DNA from 2 places in the Psychrobacter sp. AOP5-GZ1-6 genome. Region 2 is predicted to be linked to the other one. Evidence: predicted binding sites of a transcription regulator. Region 2 holds the regulator's gene; the other holds the start of a gene.
The links. Region 2 encodes PhoB, which activates phosphate uptake and scavenging genes when phosphate is short. Its sites were predicted from a motif close to TGTCATNAANCTGTCATAA; they were not measured.
Positions count from the first base shown of each region.

Region 1: a site for PhoB is predicted at 5,521-5,539, ahead of pstS (phosphate ABC transporter substrate-binding protein PstS). Genes of this name have one in related genera too.

Region 1 is NZ_JBQSVP010000117.1:220-8,640, forward strand. Features, by position in the region: gene ACT3RN_RS12425 (oxidative damage protection protein) at 1-198, shown strand, start outside; gene phoU (phosphate signaling complex protein PhoU) at 303-1,097, opposite strand; gene pstB (phosphate ABC transporter ATP-binding protein PstB) at 1,156-2,076, opposite strand; gene pstA (phosphate ABC transporter permease PstA) at 2,160-3,080, opposite strand; gene pstC (phosphate ABC transporter permease subunit PstC) at 3,161-4,114, opposite strand; gene pstS (phosphate ABC transporter substrate-binding protein PstS) at 4,289-5,449, opposite strand; TPP riboswitch at 5,751-5,909, shown strand; gene thiC (phosphomethylpyrimidine synthase ThiC) at 6,158-8,290, shown strand; gene ACT3RN_RS12460 (hypothetical protein) at 8,333-8,421, opposite strand, start outside.
Region 2 is NZ_JBQSVP010000059.1:878-7,714, forward strand. Features, by position in the region: gene ACT3RN_RS09065 (acetoin reductase) at 1-115, shown strand, start outside; gene ACT3RN_RS09070 (isochorismatase family protein) at 322-897, shown strand; gene ACT3RN_RS09075 (HD domain-containing protein) at 1,198-1,845, shown strand; gene ACT3RN_RS09080 (DUF1287 domain-containing protein) at 1,993-2,592, shown strand; gene asd (archaetidylserine decarboxylase) at 2,742-3,578, opposite strand; gene dtd (D-aminoacyl-tRNA deacylase) at 3,691-4,146, shown strand; gene phoB (phosphate regulon transcriptional regulator PhoB) at 4,292-4,996, shown strand; gene phoR (phosphate regulon sensor histidine kinase PhoR) at 5,060-6,145, shown strand; gene ACT3RN_RS09105 (M23 family metallopeptidase) at 6,153-6,743, opposite strand.

The DNA.
Region 1 (8,421 bases), on a different contig from region 2:
AAAAAAGGTCAAGAGCTACAAGAAACGGTCTCTGACAAAGCATGGAAAGAATGGCTGGAGCAGCAGACCATGCTGATTAATGAAAACCACTTGAGTATGCTGGATCCTGCAGCCAAGAAGTTTTTAACTGAACAACGTGATAAATTTTTGGACAACGAAGATTATGAGCGTGCACAGGGTTGGACACCAGAAAGTTAGGGGCTGTTAACTGCCTAATCACCAAAAAAACGCGCTATATCAATATAGCGCGTTTTTTGATAATGAGGGTGTGTCCTATGATCAGAATACCCGTCAGATACTTTCTACTGCTCTTCACTATCTGATGCTTCAAAGTCAGTCACTGACATGGTGACTGATGTCGTATTAACTTGGCGCGCTGCCATACGATCATTGGCTTCTTGTACGGCTTTTTCGACCTGTGCGTAATCTGAGTGACGGACATCTTGACCACTACTATAGTTGATCACCAGCTCAGCGACATTCTGTGCATGATCACCAATACGCTCCAATGCCCGCAATACCCACATAATATTCATGACTTTTGAGACATGCCTTGAGTCTTCCATAATATAAGTCATCAACGCACGAATCGCTGACTGATACTCATCGTTGACCATATTATCATTACGCATAACCTCAAATGCCTGTTCAGCGTTTGACTGACTAAAGGCCTCTAGTGCATTGTGTAGCATCAGACGCACTTGATTACTGAGATGTTGCACCTCTGCATAGCCATATGACAGTTTGCCTTGTGCAGCGATCTTACTGGCCATTTGAGCAATTTTTACGGCTTCATCACCGATACGTTCTAAATCCACCACACCTTTACTGATAGACATAACCAAACGTAAGTCACTGGCTGCGGGCTGGCGTTTTGCGACTAATAGCAAAATATGCTCGTCCAACTCTACTTCCATTCGGTTTATTTCGAAGTCCATATCAATGACTTCTTGTGCTAGTATCTCATCTTTATCGATAAGCGCATGGATTGCTTTAGCAACCTGGTTGGCCGCCTGATCACCCATGTGTAAAAACAATCGAATGGCTTCATCTAAATCTTGGTCAAAACTTTTAGAGATATGCTTATCATTTGGCATAAGAGGTATTCCCTGAGATACATATTTTAGTAGCGCGGTGAGATTTTTGAATTAAGCATCAACCATAACGACCTGTAATATAGTCTTCTGTCGCTTTTTGAATAGGGTTCGTAAACACTTGATCCGTCTCGCCCATCTCAATCATATCGCCTAGATACATATAAACCGTATAGTCTGACACGCGCGCTGCTTGTTGCATATTATGAGTAACGATAGCAATCGTATAATCATTTTTTAAATCTTCAATCAAATCTTCGATAGCCCCTGTCGAAATGGGATCTAGTGCTGATGTTGGCTCATCGAGTAGCAATACTTCTGGCTTAGTCGCGACGCTGCGTGCGATACATAATCGTTGCTGCTGGCCACCTGACAAAGATAATCCAGATGCCTTCAGCTTGTCTTTAACTTCTGGCCATAATGCTGATTTTTTGAGTGCCCATTCCACGCGGTTGTCTAGCTCAGCTTTGCTCAGTTTTTCGTAGAGACGTACGCCAAAGGCGACATTGTCATAAATTGACATTGGGAACGGTGTTGGTTTTTGAAAGACCATGCCGACTTGGGCACGCAGCAGGTTCACATCGACATCTTTACCCAAGATATTATTACCATCTAGGTTGATGCTACCTTCGGCACGCATACCTGGGTAAAGATCATACATACGATTGAAAGTACGTAGTAGTGTCGACTTGCCGCAGCCTGAAGGACCAATGAAGGCGGTGACTTTTTTATCAGGAATATCGATATTGATATTTTTTAGTGCTTTAAAATCATCATAGTAAAAACTTAAATCTCGAATCTGCATTTTTGCCGGTGGCATGTTTTCAGGCAAGTCATTAAGCGTCTGCTTGGTCAGGTTCGCAACATCTGGTTGCTCCATATTTGTGCTAGTGGACATTGATCTGTTTAACAGGTTATCAGTTGTTGTCTTGAATTGATCAGTGGTTTTATCTGTACGGGTTTTGCTGATGACATCATTCATAATATTGTCCAACCTAGCTCGATTAATTTCGTATAGTTTTAAGTAAATGCTCAATGTCGTATCATTTCATTGAGCATTGGGTCTTACTTAGTCTGACCTCTACCACCAATGAATCTTGCTAAAATATTTAGTATCAAGACAGAAGCAGTGATAAGTAGCGCAGCGGCCCATGCTAATGTATGCCAGTTATCATAAGGGCTCATCGCAAACTGATAGATGGTATTGGGTAAATTGGCAATAGGCTGACCCATGTCGGTACTGAAATATTGGTTATTTAGCGCGGTAAATAGCAGTGGCGCTGTCTCACCTGTGATTCTGGCAAAGGCCAATAAAACCCCTGTAGTCAATCCTGCTTTAGCCGCCTTGATTGTCACTTGCGTAACCATTTTCCATTTAGGCGTGCCAAGTGCATAAGCGGCTTCGCGAATACTGTTAGGAACCAGATTGAGCATGTTTTCAGTCGTACGTACCACCACAGGAATAACGATGAGCGCCAATGCTAACGCACCTGCCCAACCAGAGAAACTTTGACCTTTTACCATCAGTGCATAAATAAATAGACCAATAACAATCGACGGTGCTGATAATAAAATATCATTTAAAAAGCGCGTTACCTTGCCAAGCATACTGCCTTGCGAGAACTCAGATAAATAAATACCTGTCATAAGACCAATAGGCGCTCCGATAAACAGCCCTGAAAATGCCAACATCACCGAACCAACGATGGCGTTACGTAGCCCGCCTGCACTCATTGGCGGTGGTGTATCAGCCGTAAATATCGGCAGTTGCACCATACCCTGAAAACCTTCCACCAGAAGTGTCAGCAGAATCCAAAATAACCAAAACAAACCAAAAACCATCGCTGTCATTGCAAAGCCTAGACCTAGCTTATTAGCCCAGCGACGCTTGTTATAAAGACTTTTGTCATAACGTCCTTGGAAACCATTGAGTGGTAACGGCGCACTGATTGCATTAGTAGCGTGGGTAGCATTGTTAGAAGGCATAAAACGTGTTTCCCGTATTTTTATCAATACCAATAACCATCGACACTTATTGATTTAATCGAACTGTGGCAGTCAAACAATTAGCGATTGCCTGCTTTATGATCCATGCGCATCAGCATGAGTTTAGCGAGTGATAGCACGATAAAGGTAATCACAAACAAGATTAGGCCTAAATGTAGCAAGGAGGCTAAATGTAACTCACTCGATGCTTCCGCAAACTCATTTGCCAAGGCTGACGTAATCGTGACACCAGAGGTAAATAAGCTTGGACTGATATTAAAGGCATTACCGATAAGGAATGTCACTGCCATGGTCTCGCCCAATGCGCGACCTAACCCTAAAATGACACCACCAACCACACCAGCTTTGGTATAAGGAAGGATAATCTTGAACATGACTTCCCAAGTGGTCGCGCCCATTCCATAAGCTGACTCTTTAAGCAGGTCTGGCACGACCGAAAAGACATCACGCATAGTGGCTGCGATAAAAGGAATGATCATGATGGCAAGTACTAGAGATGCTGTGAACATACCTAGCCCCATTGGCGCACCTGTAAATAGCTTGCCAATGATAGGCAGTGGACCAATGTGTTCGATGAACCATGGCTGAATATGGTCGCCAAAGAAAGGAGCAAATACAAACAATCCCCACATACCATAAATGATAGAGGGAATACCTGCTAATAACTCAATCGCAATACCGAGCGGTTTTTTTAAGAATTTTGGACACATCTCAGTCAAAAATATGGCAATACCAAAACTGACGGGAACCGCAATTAAAATGGCAATAAAAGATGTGATCAATGTGCCGTAAATAGGCGCCAATGCACCGTACTCGTTGGCAACTGTATCCCAGTTATTGCTGGTATAAAAGCCCAAACCAAACTCTTGAATACTCGGCCATGCACCGACTATCAATGAGACTAAAATACCACCTAAAGACATTAGGACAAGAATGGCAAAAGCTTTGGTTGCATTGACAAACAAAAAATCGTAGCGTTTTTGTTTGGCCAGTTGGGACCTTAAATCATTCATAAGTGTCTCAGCATTGAATAGGGTTGAGTCAAAATATTAGAAATCTTTATTGGGCTTTATCACAGCAAGCTTAGGAGCAAATTTACTGTGATAAAACCTCTCAAATAACTACCGGAGAATAGTTATTCGAGAGGGTAACTGCAAAAACGCTAAATAATATTTAACAGAAATCAGTTACTGGGCTGCTGTATAAGCTGGCTGTCCATCACTGCCCTTCACTTCATTCCATTTATCTTTGAATAACGCAACGGCTGTATCAGAGAAAGGAACGTAATCTAGTGCCATGGCATCATCATCACCTTGGGTATAAGCCCAATCAAAGAAGTTCAATACGCCAGCCACTTGCTGAGGGTTTTCTGGTTGCTTATGTACTAAGATGAAAGTCGCAGCGGCGATTGGCCATGCTTGCTCGGTCTCAGAGTTGGTGATAACTTTATAAAAGCCTTCTTGTTGTGACCAATCGATATCACCAGCTGCTGCAAACGTTTCTGCAGAAGGTTGCACGAAGTTACCTGCTGCATTTCGTAGGGCTGTATGTGACATATTGTTTTGCTTGGCATAAGCATACTCAACATAGCCGATTGAGTTTTTCATACGATTGACGTAGCTTGATACGCCTTCGTTACCTTTACCGCCTGCACCAGTGGCAGAAGTTGGCCACTTCACTGTCTTATCAACGCCGACACTGTCTTTCCAGTCTGTTGACACTTTTGCTAGATAATCAGTGAAGTTGAAGGTAGTACCTGAACCGTCTGAGCGGAATACAGTAGTAATCGCAGCATCAGGTAGCGTTAGATCAGGGTTCGTCGCTTTAATCGCAGGATCATTCCAGTTGTTAATCTTACCTAGATAGATATTTGCTAAAGTCTCACCGTCTAACTGCAATTGGCCAGGCTCAACACCATCAATATTTACGATAGGTACGACGCCACCGATAACCGTTGGAAACTGAATCAAACCAGCTTTATCTAACTCTTCAGGTGTCATAGGTGCATCAGAAGCGCCAAAATCAACTGTTTTTGATTGGATTTGCTTGATACCGCCAGAAGAGCCGATTGACTGATAATTCACTTGACCACCAGTCGCAGCGTTGTAGTCGTAAGACCATTTAGCATAGATAGGCTGCGGAAAAGAAGCACCAGCACCAGTAATATTCATTGCGATATTTTCAGCAGATTTAAAATCTGTGGCAGATGAAGACCCTGCTGTTTGGGTAGTGGCTGTCTCAGTCGCGACAGCACTATCAGCAGCAGACTCTGTCGTTTCAGTTGATTGATTACATGCCGTAAGTACTAAGGTACAACTAACGGCTACTGCTAATAACGAATAACGCATTTAAGACTCCTAAAGTTTAACAACATACAAAAAAGCATTGTTTGTGATATGCGAGTTATCTTGCCAAGTTTTTATGACAGTTTAATGACAGTTTAATGACAACCTTATTACACCTATATCTATCAGCAGCATTCAAACCATAAATAAACGATAATCTTAATTTTTTCAACAACTTAATATCTCGTCTTAATAAAGATAACTTATTCAGTTTTATCAATACCAATACATCGCATAATACCTGCCCCTAAATATCATTAGCCGTCTGAGCAGAATTTTGTTAATATTCAATTGATTCACAACACTGACAGACTCGGGGTGCGGTGTATGATTGGCCTGATTTATTAAAATTGCTTTGTTAAAATTACTTTATTAAACCAGTCGCCTTGATACATTCGCTGAGAGATCACCCGCCAAACCTGATGCGGTTAGTACCGACGCAGGGAAGTCTTAAGCACTTTGTTATGTATGGCAAAGGACGTGCAGAAATGCCTTTTTATTATCATGACTGTTTTAGTATACGTTTGACGTTACTAAAGTCGTGAGTATCGATATAAAGCTGCGTCTGAGGTTTTATCAACATCATCCGCGACGATACTGTTTGGTCGTTGGTTTATGTTCATAAACTGAAATTGTCTAGATTACAAATGCCACCCCCGCAGCTACTGGCGGTGTTGCTTTTATTCAAAAACCAACACGCTAGGACAGCATATGAATACCTCTAATGTACAAGCAGCCCTTTCTGATACACAGACAGCCAAACTCCATATCCCAGCTGACGACGCGCTTCCTACTACGGAACCAGCTCAAGCAACTACCAGTAAAGCGGATAAAAAAGCGGATGCGCTAAAAACACCTGCTCACCGCACAGCAAGTGATGCGCGATTCGAAGAAGACGCGCGCGACTTGCATCGTATACTCCCCGCCTCTCGCAAAGTTTATATCGAAGGCTCACGCCCTGATATTCAAGTCCCAATGCGCGAAATCACTCTCGACCCTACACCTATACAAGGTGTCGACGAAGCCGATTGGGAACAAAACCCACCGTTTTATGTATATGACACTTCGGGCGTATATACCGATCCTAACGTCGAAATTGATTTGACTAAAGGCTTACCAAAACTACGTGAAAACTGGATAAACGAACGTGGCGATACCGAACAATTAAGCGGACTGTCTAGCTCTTACGGACAAGCGCGTGCCCGTGACATCACCACTGCTAACCTTAGATTCGCTCACATCGACAAACCGCGCCGCGCCAAAAATGTCGATGGAAAAGCTGGCAACGTCACACAAATGTACTACGCACGTCGCGGTATTATTACTCCAGAAATGGAATATATCGCCATTCGCGAAACGCAAAAACAGCATGAACTGACTGATATGCGTCAACACGATGGTGAAAACTTTGGCGCCAATACCCCTACAGCTATTACCCCTGAATTTGTGCGTAGCGAAGTAGCAGCAGGTCGCGCGATTATCCCAAACAACATCAACCACCCAGAATCTGAGCCGATGATTATCGGACGCAATTTCTTAGTGAAAATCAATGCCAATATCGGTAATTCAGCGCTGGGCTCTTCTATCGATGAAGAAGTGTCTAAAATGACGTGGGCCACGCGTTGGGGTGCGGATAACATTATGGATTTGTCGACTGGTAACCATATTCACGAAACTCGTGAATGGTTGATTCGTAACTCGCCAGTGCCGATTGGTACGGTACCGATTTATCAAGCGCTCGAAAAAGTCGATGGTGTGGCAGAGGACCTCACGTGGGAAATCTTCCGTGATACGCTCATTGAGCAAGCAGAACAAGGCGTCGATTACTTCACCATTCATGCAGGCGTACTCCTACGCTATGTGCCACTCACCGCCAATCGCTTAACGGGTATCGTCTCGCGTGGTGGCTCTATCATGGCACAGTGGTGTCTCGCCCATCATCAAGAAAGCTTTTTATATACCCATTTTGAAGACATCTGTGAAATCATGAAGCAGTACGATGTGGCCTTTAGCTTGGGTGACGGCTTGCGTCCAGGTTGTTTGCAAGATGCTAATGATGAAGCACAGTTTGGCGAGCTGCGCACCCTTGGTGAGCTGACCAAAATCGCATGGAAACATGATGTACAGGTGATGATTGAAGGTCCAGGTCACGTGGCCATGAACCGCATTAAAGAGAATATGGATTTGCAACTTGAGATATGTGAAGATGCACCATTTTATACATTAGGGCCTTTGACGACTGATATCGCTCCTGGTTATGACCATATTACGAGTGCTATTGGTGCGGCGATGATTGGCTGGTTTGGTACCGCTATGCTGTGCTATGTCACGCCAAAAGAGCACTTAGGACTGCCCAATAAAAAGGATGTCAAAGACGGCATCATTACTTATAAGATTGCCGCTCATGCCGCTGATCTGGCCAAAGGGCATCCAGGGGCGCAGTCTCGTGATAATGCGTTGTCTAAAGCACGTTTTGAATTCCGCTGGGATGATCAGTTCAATCTGGCACTCGACCCTGACACGGCGCGTGAGTTCCATGACGAAACGTTGCCAAAAGACGCTCACAAATCAGCACATTTCTGCTCGATGTGTGGGCCAAAATTCTGCTCAATGAAAATCACCCAAAACGTGCGTGAATATGCGGCGGGTTTGGATAAAGCTGCTACCAATAAAGTCACGCCGCAAACCGGTGACTTAACTGATGCAGGTCATTTGATTAAAGAAGTTGATACCGAGCTGGTTCGTCAAGTTGGTGAGGCCAGTGCTGATGAAGTTAGCAAAGGTATGGCTGAGATGACCGAGAAATACAATAGCGAAGGACGTCAGTTGTATACAGAGGTGTAATGCTCTATTTGCTAAAAACTGGCTAACTTAACAAGCTTGAACCTAGTCACTAGGCTCAAGCTTTTTTATATTTTTCCTTTTAATCGAGATAAAAGCCACAAAGCTAATCACCAGATAGATAGGTGTTAATA
Region 2 (6,837 bases):
TCGTCCACAACAGCCCAATGATGTCGCAAACTTAGTATCATTTTTAGCATCGGAAGACTCAGATTATATCACTGGGCAAACCATTTTAACGGATGGTGGTATGGTGTTTAGATAAGATCACCAAGTGATACATGGTTGAATATCAAACCTAAGTTTAAACAATCTAAAATAATGCAGTCAAAAAGGAAAGGCCTTACATTTATTGTGAGGCCTTTTTTATCTTATTGATAACCTGAAGACATCGCCATTGACGCACTGAATAAAGTATGACTAAATAAGTGTAAAGCGAATCAACAATGCCAGTTGTACAAGGAGTGTACTATGTCTACTATGATTACCGAACGTACTTATCGAATCGCCCGTGAAAACACGCAAGCCATGATTATCGATGTACAAGAGCGACTCACCCCGCATATCTATGACCACGAAAATATTGTTAAAAAAACCGTGACGCTTATCAAAGGTCTGCAAGCGCTCAATGTCCCCATTATGCTCAATGAGCAATACAAAAAAGGCCTAGGTGAGACTTTGCCGGAGATACGTGAGGTATTAGAAGGTAATAATGCTAAAAGCTTTGAAAAAGTAACCTTTAGCGCTTGTGATAACGATGATTCATGGCATTACCTAGCGCAGCAGAATCGCAGTATTGTTTTATTATTTGGTGTAGAAACACATGTTTGCGTGTTACAGACCGCTCTTGATTTATTAGACAATGGCATGCAGCCCGTGATTATTGGAGATGCAGTTGGCTCGCGTTTTCCGTACGACAAAAAACAAGCCATTCGCCGCATTCGCCGTGCTGGTGGTGTGATTACTACTGTTGAAACCATTTTGTTTGAGCTGTGTCGCTCAAGTCGTGATCCTGCCTTTAAAACCATTAGTAACTTGATCAAGTAGCTTGTGATATGAGGTATTATTGAGCCAGTATTGAGCGGTCAGAGTTATGCAGGCCTTTATTAATAAGCATTTATTAACACGCCCTAATAAACCTCGACTAATAAGAGGTTGCAAATAGTCGTGAACGAGATAGCGCTTGATAGTATCAGCGCTATTTTTATATCTAGAGTGTGTCCTCATTTAAAAACAGTGATAAAAATAGAGTCAACGTAAGGTACCGTTTAATACCATGTATAATAGACATTATTGTGTTCAAAAGACCTTAAGCTAAAGCAACTCATAGAAAAACTAGAGAACAGTATGTCAGTAGCCACTCCAGCATCATCAATTAAGCCTCCATCATTGACTGATTCCAATCGCGCTCAGCGCATTAAGATAGATGATGTGACGCATTTTTTATTAGAGTTGGACGCCCTAAAACGCGTTAATCGTCGCAGCTATGTCACAGGTACCACTCGCTTAGAAAACTCTGCCGAGCATTCTTGGCATTTGGCTATGGCCTGCTGGTCTATCGCTGAGCAGTTTGAGCTGGATGTCAATCATGAAAAGTTATTAAAGCTGGCACTGGTACATGATTTGGGTGAGATTGATGCCGGTGATACCTTTCTTTATGCGAGCAGCCGTAGTACTGCACACGTTGAAGAGCGCGAAGGCATTGCTCGATTGCAAGCGGAGCGTGGCAATGGTATTGCAGATTTATGCGAGGTCTGGGAGGAGCAAGAAACGGGCGATAGCAAAGAGGCTCAGCTGCTAAAAGTGGTTGATCGACTGTTGCCTTTTTTACTCAATCTAAATACTGAAGGAAAAACATGGATTGAGCTAGGTGTTACGCGCTCGCAAGTGAGCGGTGCACATGATTTTATCAAAGACAGCTTCCCTAGTATTCATGACTGGTTAGCAGAAAATATTAGATACGCGACTCAGCAGGGGTGGTTGCTTGACTTGTGAATGTTCAACACGGCTTAGTTTTAAGTTTTTCTAACATATTTCTAGGTGGATGGTTGGATTGCTTAAAGATTTTACAACTTACTTATTCTTTGTACGTGTTAGTGTACTAGGATATAGTTTCAATGAAAAAGAGATGGTTAAATGAGAATGTCTGTAACTTATAAAACACTATGCAAATCACTGGTTTTAGTCAGTGCATTGGGTTTGGCGCAAATATCTCAAGCAACAACCTCCGTAAGCAGTGGTGATAAATTGGCAAATGATGCCAAAAAGCAAATCGGCGTTACCACTAGTTATGATCCTGCTTATCGTAAATTGGATTTTCCGCGTGGTGATGTACCGATAGAAACAGGTGTCTGTACGGATGTCGTCATTAGAGCTTATCGCCTGCAAAATATCGATCTACAGCAATTGGTCAATCATGACATGAAGTCCAACTGGTCAAGCTATCCAAAAAACTGGGGGTTAAAGTCGACGGACAAAAACATCGATCATCGCCGTGTACCCAATCTTGAAGCGTTTTTTGAGCGCCATGGACAGACATTATCGATTACCGATAAAGACAGTTTTCAAGCAGGAGATATCGTGTCATGGCGCTTGCCGAATGGTAATTTACCACATATAGGTATCGTCTCAGACAAATTAGCCCCCGATGGCACTCCGATGATTATTCATAATATCGGACGCGGTACACAAGAAGAAAACATCCTATTTGCTTATCCTATTCATAAGCATTTTCGATATTAAGAGACTTTTAATATTGAAAGGTTTTCGGTACTGAAGCGCTTTCGATATGAGCATGAACCATCTTAGTATCAGCTAAAGTCAGCAAAGAGCCCAGTTAGACGCAAATCATGACGTCTAACTGGGCTTTAGTTTTTGTACGAAAGGACACTTTACTTGGTATTGATATTGCCCAATAACTGTCCCATTTGCACCACACTATTGGCTTTCATACTGTCTTGCCAGTCAGCCTTTGCGGCTTTTGGCAATACGATAATCGCCGTTGAGCCTAAGTAAAAACGGCCAAGTTCATCGCCTTTCTCAAAGCTCATGTCATGCTCTGCTTCTTGAATATCCTGAGTACGGGCAATCTTGCCTGTCGCTACTGTCTCGATACCAGCGACAATCATCGCCCCAACCATCACCACAGCGGCTTTACCGTAGGCTGTATCAAATATACAAACCAAGCGCTCATTGCGCGCAAACAAGTCAGGTATGTTAGCTGCCGTGGTGGTATTGACTGAAAACAGCGTACCTGGTACGTAGCGTGTCTTGGTCAAGGTGCCCGCGAATGGCATATGGACACGATGATAATTACTAGGTGCTAGATAGACGGTCGCAAAGCTACCATCAGCAAAATAGCTACCATCTTCGCTGTCGGCGAGTAGCTGCCCGACGTCATAGTAGCGTCCTTTGGCTTGGAGCAGTTTATGGTTGTCAATCTGACCGAGTTGAGAGATGATACCATCCGCAGGGCTGACAATACCGTCAACTGTGGTGTCGATAGGGCGAACATTTTCTTTGAGCTCACGAGTAAAAAAGTCATTAAAACTTTCATAAGCGTTAAGGCTTTGGCGCTCATATTCGTCCAAGCTGACATGGTATGCCTTTGCAAAACTACGGATAAAAGCACGTTTGACGTAAGGGTGTCGACTGGCAGCCAAACGTCCAGCAACTTTACTTAGCTGTTGTTGTGGGACAAGCTGTTGCAAAGTGGTGAATAAATTCATAATGAGGTTACCAAAATAGAGTTTGATGTAATAATTAATAGGCAAGTGAGTGGCTGCATTTTACCATGGACAGCATATTATTGTATGAGCATAATCTGTAAGGAGTCAGTAAATGAAAGCACTAATACAAAGAGTAAAGGGTGCGAGTGTTACTATCGATGGACACTGTGTCGGTAATATTGAGCAAGGTGTGTTGGCATATATTGGTTTGGGTCACGATGATACGCTACAAAGTGCGCAGAAAATGATCGATAAAATTCTGACTTATCGTATCTTTGAAAATGATGAGAACCCTGCTAAATATGGTAAATTAGATAAAAACCTCCAACAAGTAGGTGGTGGGTTATTACTAGTCTCACAATTTACTCTAATGGCAAAGACAGACAAAGGGCGTCGTCCTGACTTTGGCAATGCCATGGCCCCTGATGCCGCACGAGCGTTGTTTGCACAATTGGTCGCCTATGCACAGGTGCAGCATTCTCAGGTCGCTACTGGTCAGTTTGGTGCTGATATGCAAGTATTGAGTATCAATGATGGGCCGTTGAATTTTTTATTAGAAGTAAATTAAACACTTGGATTTGATATTAAGAAAAGGCAGTTAAAACAAATGTCATTAAGCTGTCATAATTAATCCGTCTAATAGATAAAATCTGGCGAGCAACTAGCGCCTATTTTTTAGGGTAAGTTTTGTCCTCTAACGCTGAGAATACCGTATGTATAATGAGCAAATTTTAATTGTTGAAGATGAGCCTGCGATTCGTGAAATGATTGTTATGACGCTAGATATGGCAGGGTTTGATAGCTTGCAGGCAGTTGACGTATCAGAAGCGCATCAACAAGTGGTTGATCATAGACCTGCGCTTATTTTATTAGATTGGATGCTCCCTGGCGACAAAAGTGGCGTTGATTTTTGCCGTATGCTCAAAAACGACGAAATGCTTTCTGAAATCCCTGTCATTATGTTGACGGCTAAAAGTGAAGAAGATAGCAAAGTTCATGGTCTCGATGCGGGTGCTGATGACTATATGACCAAGCCATTCTCTACACGTGAGCTGATCTCTAGAATCAAAGCTGTACTACGTCGCAGTAGTGCGCTGAGTAGTGATAAGCCTATCGAAGTTGGAAAGCTAAGTTTAGACACCAAAAGCCAGCGCGTGACAGCTGCTGGTAAAGTCATCGATGTCGGCCCCACTGAGTATCGATTGCTGGCATTTTTTATGAGCCACCCAGAGCGTGCCTATACGCGGACACAGCTGCTAGATCAGGTATGGGGCGGCAATGTCTATATTGAAGATAGAACCGTTGATGTACACATTAAGCGTTTGCGCACGTTATTGCGCCCGCATCAGTGTGATACGTTGATACAAACGGTGCGTGGTACAGGCTATCGATTTTCTAGCTTTATTGAACCAACTTGATTTACGATAAAAAGTGTCATAGCAATTGCAACGTAATATAGTGAATAGTGCTAAGGATGACGGATGAGCGTGATAATGCCAATAGAAAATGAGCAACAGGGTGCGTTAGAGCCAGCCGCCCAGCAGAATGCGACAGCACAACTTAAAAAGATCAGTAGCGCCGTACAAGCGCTACGAGATGCAGTTATTTTACTGAATAATGATGATGGATTAGAGTGGTGGAATCAAGCGGCAGAAGATTTACTCCTATTACAAGCAAGGTCTAAAGGTCAAAGTATTTTTGACTTTGTGAGTGCGCCTGAGTTTCGTGAATACTATCATTCGATACCCATACCGAACGATGGTGTTCATATAGAGTCATGGCGAGATGCTAAGCGTTACCTAAAGTGCGAAATAACGCCGTTCGGTGATGAAAAACTACTCATTATTTATGATGTGACGCGCTTACAGCATTTAGAGGAAATGCGCCGCGATTTTGTGGCCAATGTCTCACATGAGCTGCGTACACCATTGACAGTGATGATGGGCTATCTAGAAAACTTCTCACATCAGCCTGATATGCCGCCACAGTGGCGACGTGGTTTTGAGCTGATGACCCAGCAGACAGCACGCATGAATAGAATCGTAAATGATTTACTGCTACTATCTCGCATCGAAATCGAAGAAACTCATGAGTTCAATTATATTAATATGACCAAGCTGCTGACGCATGTATATGATGATGCGCAAGCCTATAACCAAGCGTATGGTCATACTATTCATTTACAGATAGACACTTATGATGGGCTACAAGGCTCAGAGATGTACTTAAATAGTGCATTATCTAACTTAGTGATTAACGCTATCAAATATACGCCAAAAGGTGGTGACATATCCATCAGCTGGACGAAGACGTCAGAGGGCTGTAAGTTTGCTGTTGAAGATAATGGTATTGGTATTGCCCCTGAGCATATCGCACGTTTGACAGAGCGTTTTTATCGCATTGATAAAGGGCGTAGTCGTGCGACTGGTGGCACAGGACTGGGCTTGGCAATTGTAAAACATGTGTTGTATCAACATGAGGCCAATTTGCAAATTGACTCGGTAGAAGGCGTTGGTTCGACATTTAGCATGGTGTTTCCAGCCACTTACGTTAGATCTGCACCCTAAACAGACCTTACTTTTTTTGCAACAGTGGGTATGGGTTAACGGCACTACCGTTAATATAGATGCCGTAATGAAGGTGGGGTGGTGTACCTTTGGCATTGCCACTATCGCCTACATAACCAATCGTATCGCCAACGTCTACCCAGTTGTCAGGAGCGATATCAGCATAGTCTTCTAAATGCGCATAGTAATGCCCTGCGCCGCCAGGCCCAACGACTACCACCACACGGCCGCCCAAATTATTCTCACCGACTTTACGGACGATGCCTTGCGTTGCTGACTGTATCGGAGTGCCGCGCGCTGCAAAAATATCAATACCCTCATGAGAGCGACCTTGACTGCGTGCTGCACCCCAAGTATCGGTTAGGTTTTGTCCTGGTAGTGGGTTCGGCAGGCTGTCTTCTGTAGGTAGCTCTTGTTGTAATAAACTGAGCTGTTGCCACTTGGCGACCACGAATGACTGTGTCTGTTGACTAATGCTGGGCAACAGCTTATCAAAGACAAATAGTAGCACGATTAACACAGCTGCCTTAATCAGTACGCTTAGTACGTGACCGAAAAATGAAGGCGTTGGTGGCTGCTCTCGTTTATCTGCTAGCATTGAGCTCTCTTAAGTGTCTTGTGATGTTTAACTTTTATTATAGAAGTCTTGTCACTTAAGGTCTGTATCGCATTGTTATCTATCATATTGTTAT